2 regions of the Companilactobacillus ginsenosidimutans genome follow, and region 2 is predicted to be linked to the other one. Evidence: riboswitches for the same ligand, from Rfam matches in the RefSeq annotation. Region 2 holds a riboswitch; the other holds the start of a gene.

Region 1 (2,493 bases), 1.1 Mb from region 2:
CGATAACATCCCCAGGCTCAGTTTTAGGTAAAGCTTGTTTATCAATCAAGATGTCACCTGACTCACAATACTTACCAGCTATATGAACTTCTTCATCAATATCAGCATTCATTTTATTGGCGACAACCGCCTCATATTTTGCTTGATACAATGCTGGTCGGATGTTATCACCCATACCACCGTCAACATTGACGTATGAGAGCATATCAGGAATATCTTTACGAGAACCCACGGTATATAAATTAAATCCAGCAGGGCCAACTATTGAGCGTCCTGGTTCAATCCATACCTCAGGTAGTGGAAGACCAGCTGATTTAGTTTGTTCCTTTATAGTAGAAACAATTTTATCAATAAAAACGTTTGCTCCAATCGGTTCATCTTCATCAGTATAGCTAATTCCAAAACCACCACCTAAATTAAAAATTTGAGGTGTATAATCAAATTCTTTTTTCCAATCAGCTGCAATTTCAACCATTTTGTTGGCTAACCCGACAAATCCATCAACTCCAAAGATTTGTGAACCGATATGCGCGTGAATCCCAATCAATTTCATCTGAGGAATTGCGAGAACTTGCTGAAGTGCTTCTTTATCTTGATCCGATTGAACATCAAATCCAAATTTACTATCAACTTGTCCTGTTTGAATATACTCATGTGTATGAGCTGAAATACCAGGTGTTAATCTCAACATAACATTGATGCTAGTATCTTTTTCTTCCAATATTTCTTTAAGCAACTTAATTTCTAAAAAGTTATCTAGGATAATGACACCAATTTTGTTATCAACGGCCATTTCCAATTCTTCTCTAGATTTATTGTTACCGTGGAAACTAATTTTATTAGCAGGAAACCCTGCTTTCAAAGCTGTATACAACTCTCCACCAGAAACAACATCTGTATGAAGTTTTTCTTGTTTCAATACTTGATACATTGCCACTGTAGCAAAAGCTTTACTTGCGTAACTAATTTCATATTTCAAACAAGTACTATCAAGGCTTGATTTAAAACTATTGATTGTCTTGCGAATCTCCTCCACATCGTAAACTACTAATGGAGTTCCATACTTGTGTGCCAATTCAACTGAATCAACGCCTCCAAGTATCAAATGACCATTGTTATCTGAATTCAATTCACTACTAATCATATATTTAATCTACCTTTCATTTTTAAGATAAAGGGATAAAAAAAGACCCCTTTGCTTACTTAAACAAAGAGATCCAAGAATCATTGATTTATTCTGCATCATAATTGTCGTAAGCGCACCGTAGCCGACTTTTTTGCTACGACAGTCCATGTCATCTTATTGACACGTCCCAGCACACTAAGTTCTGCATAGCCTAGCGCTTCGGCAACATTCCCTTTTAACAAGTTCTTAGTTCATACAGGAACTCCCTTGCATACTCATGTCTGTTGCGACCTCTATTCATTTGTTGGTTAAAACATTATAACAAGTCTAATAATTCGTCAAGTCTAAATCACGATATTCTCCTAGTTTTCTAACATTTAATATGATTTACTTGATTTAATACATAATAATGCTAGAGTTTTATTAAAACTATATTAATTTTCTAATTAATTTTGAGGTGATTTTAGTGAAAGTAGTTAAATTTGGTGGTAGTTCACTTGCTACAGGTGAACAGTTTAATAAGGTTGTCAGCATCATAGATGATGACTCAGATAGGAAAGTTGTCGTAACATCGGCGCCTGGAAAAAGGTTTGATGGCGACGTAAAAGTAACCGATCTATTGATCGAATACGCTAATCTCGTTTTAGAGAAAAAGGATTTCAAAGAAACTGTCGAAAAAATTGTCGACCGATATCAAGAAATTAGCGATTACTTTGAACTTGAAGATAGCACCATTAACACTATAAAACAAAAATTAGAGACTCTTGCCACCACTAAATTTTCTGACAACGATCATCTCATGGCTGCATTCAAGGCACACGGCGAATACATGAATGCGATTTTACTAGCTGCTGTATTAAATAGTGAAGGAATTCCTGCCAAATTTCTTGATCCAAAAGATGCTGGATTCTTAGTTGGCGGTGAACCTAATAATGCTGATGTATTAGAAGATACTTATCTTAATTTAAGTAAATACAAATTCGGTTCAGAACGTATCGTTTTTCCTGGATTCTTCGGATACAGTGAAGATGGCTCTATTTACACATTTACACGTGGTGGTTCAGATATTACTGGAGCTATCTTAAGCCGTGGATTTAAAGCTGATCTCTATGAAAACTTTACCGATGTGGATGCAATTTATGTTGCTAATAACCATGTTGTTAAAGACCCAGCTGCGATTCAAAAAATGTCATATCGAGAAATGCGAGAATTATCGTACGCCGGATTCTCCGTTTTCCAGGATGAAGCAATTATTCCTGCCGTTCAAGGACAAGTTCCTGTTAATGTTAAAAACACTAATAACCCAAGTGCCCCTGGTACTCTGATTGTTCCAGAACAATTTTTATTCAATCCTGCAAATCCCATCA
Region 2 (2,493 bases):
GTAATGTCGTGAATGATGTCATCGGCTAATTTACCCAATGCTTCAGGATCGTTAGTGATTCTGAAGTTATCACCATATTTATCTTTCAAGAAGTCGATAAATTTGTAAGCTAAGTAAACGAACCTTTGATCAGCAATATCTTGAGCTGATGGTATTTTTGGGAAAAGAAATCTTGATGGTAAGAACGTAAAGTCTTTTAGAGTGTTTAATAGTTTATTTTCGTTATCCAATTTATCCATTGGTACGATAGAATAATCTTCACGTGTGATTAATTCTTTTCCAATTGTTTTGTTACCAAAAACTTCATTGTAACCAGACATCGTGTCGAGGTACCGATGTTTGATGAGTCTGATTCTAGAAATAGCAACAAGAATTTCCATTTGAAGTTTCATTACTGGGTTGTATGGGGGATTATCGTCTCGACTAACAATTTTGTCTACAGCGTCTTGTTGAACAATTCTGAAAGGCCATTCTAGGACATGGAAGGTATACCAGTAGATAAAGTATGCCAGCCATCTGATGTTTTTCTCGTCACCCTTAAGCTCTAAGGTTGTATTAGAAATTTTGATGCCAAAGTTTTTAAGTAACTTTCTGAAGTTCGACATACGACGATTTAGTGTTGATTTACTTGTGAAATGTGAGTTACTGAAGTTTTCAAATGTCGGGTTTGCGTTTGTGAATCCATAGTCAAAAGCTTGGAAAACTATAGAATTTTTAAATAGAAACAGCCGATACCTATCAATAGAGATTTTATCAAATTCAATTGATTCGATTTTTGCTGATTTTTTTTGCAAGGCCGGATTAAAATCGAAAATATCGTCTAATAAGGCTTGAAAAATGTTGTAAGTTTTTTGATAGGTGAAATGTAGTCTGTTTCCTATCGTACTAAGGTTCAATTGAATCTTTGGTAAAGATTTTATAACCGTCAACATTTGATATTTTTCGACATCCTGTTTGCCTAAAAAAACCGTCTCGAGCATAAATAATCACCCCCGGATGCGCTTTCTTATAAAAATTATTGTAACATTTAATTAGTGCCAGTACTTGCGACAACCATTACTTTTCTTTATAATGTTGTACATGCAGATAGAGGCGCGTTAATCATCAGTAATGATTTAGAGCAGTAGGTGCTTTGATAAATCATGAAAGGAATTAATGCCGAAGCTACTTTTGTCCCTACAACAAAAGAGCTGGGTCGTTACTCAACAAGTAACGGACTGTCGCACGTTGGTGCGTTGAGCTATTGATCATTTGGATAACAATACAATCCTTATTGTCAGTGGTTTTTTTCTGATAATAAGGTTTTTTTGTATTCAAAGCAGATAGGGGAAAGAAAATGGAAAATACAGATGTAAACCGGTCGCTGAAGACTCGCCATTTGTCCATGATTGCGCTTGGTGGCTCAATCGGAACTGGACTTTTTGTTGCAAGTGGTTCGTCGATTTCAACAGCCGGACCAGGTGGTGCTTTAATTGCCTATGTTGCAATTGGTATCATGGTTTACTTTTTAATGACCAGTTTGGGAGAGATGGCAACTTACATGCCTGTTACTGGTTCATTCGCAACATATGCAACAAAGTTTATTGATCCTGCGTTAGGTTTCGCATTAGGTTGGAACTATTGGTTCAACTGGGCGATTACCTTGGCTGTCGATTTATCAACGATTTCAATCGTTATTAAATATTGGTTCCCATCATGGGATTCCTGGAAGATCAGTTTAACTTTCTTAGTCGTATTATTTGTAATTAATATTGTTTCAGTCGGCTCGTTCGGTGAAACTGAGTATTGGCTAGCTTCCATCAAGGTTACTGCCGTTATTGTCTTCCTGATTGTCGGTATTCTAAGTATTTTAGGTATTCTAGGTAATCAACACTTTGTTGGTCTAACAAACTTTACCTATAAAAAAGCACCATTTGTAGGTGGGGTTCCCGCTATTCTAAGTGTATTCGTTGTTGCTGGGTTCTCCTTCCAAGGTACCGAGTTAATTGGTATCACAGCTGGTGAATCAGCAACTCCAGAAAAGAGTATTCCTAAGGCTATCAAACAAGTCTTTTGGAGAATTCTTTTGTTCTACATTTTATCAATTGCTGTTATTGGTGCATTGATCCCTTATACAAGTCCAAACTTGTTAGGATCAGGTGCTACTGACATCGCAATCAGTCCCTTCACGATTGTATTTAATAAAGTTGGTATTCCATTGGCTGCCGGAGTTATGAATGCGGTTATTTTAACCTCAGTTATTTCAGCTGCTAATTCCGGACTATATGCAGCTAGTCGTATGCTTTGGTCAATGAGTAAGCAAGAAATGGCTCCTAAGGCTTTCCAAAGAACTAATAACCGTGGTGTGCCATTGTTCTCATTGATTTTGACTGCTGTTGTTGGTGGAATTGCGTTATTCACAAGTTTGTATGGTAACCAATTTTATCAATTGTTAGTTGCTGCCAGTGGTTTAACTGGATTTATTGCCTGGCTGGGAATAGCTTTCTCACATTA

Evidence for each region. A riboswitch is a leader RNA that binds a small molecule or an ion and turns the genes downstream of it on or off. The one in region 2 is predicted to bind lysine.
Region 1: another riboswitch for lysine. It lies ahead of lysA (diaminopimelate decarboxylase); the one in region 2 lies ahead of ABM34_RS11255 (amino acid permease).

Annotation. Positions count from the first base shown of each region.
Region 1 covers NZ_CP012034.1:812,335-814,827, forward strand. Annotated here, with positions in the region: gene lysA (diaminopimelate decarboxylase) at 1-1,144, opposite strand, end outside; lysine riboswitch at 1,249-1,430, opposite strand; gene ABM34_RS04190 (aspartate kinase) at 1,593-2,493, shown strand, end outside.
Region 2 covers NZ_CP012034.1:2,256,298-2,258,790, forward strand. Annotated here, with positions in the region: gene ABM34_RS11250 (helix-turn-helix domain-containing protein) at 1-980, opposite strand, end outside; lysine riboswitch at 1,080-1,251, shown strand; gene ABM34_RS11255 (amino acid permease) at 1,337-2,493, shown strand, end outside.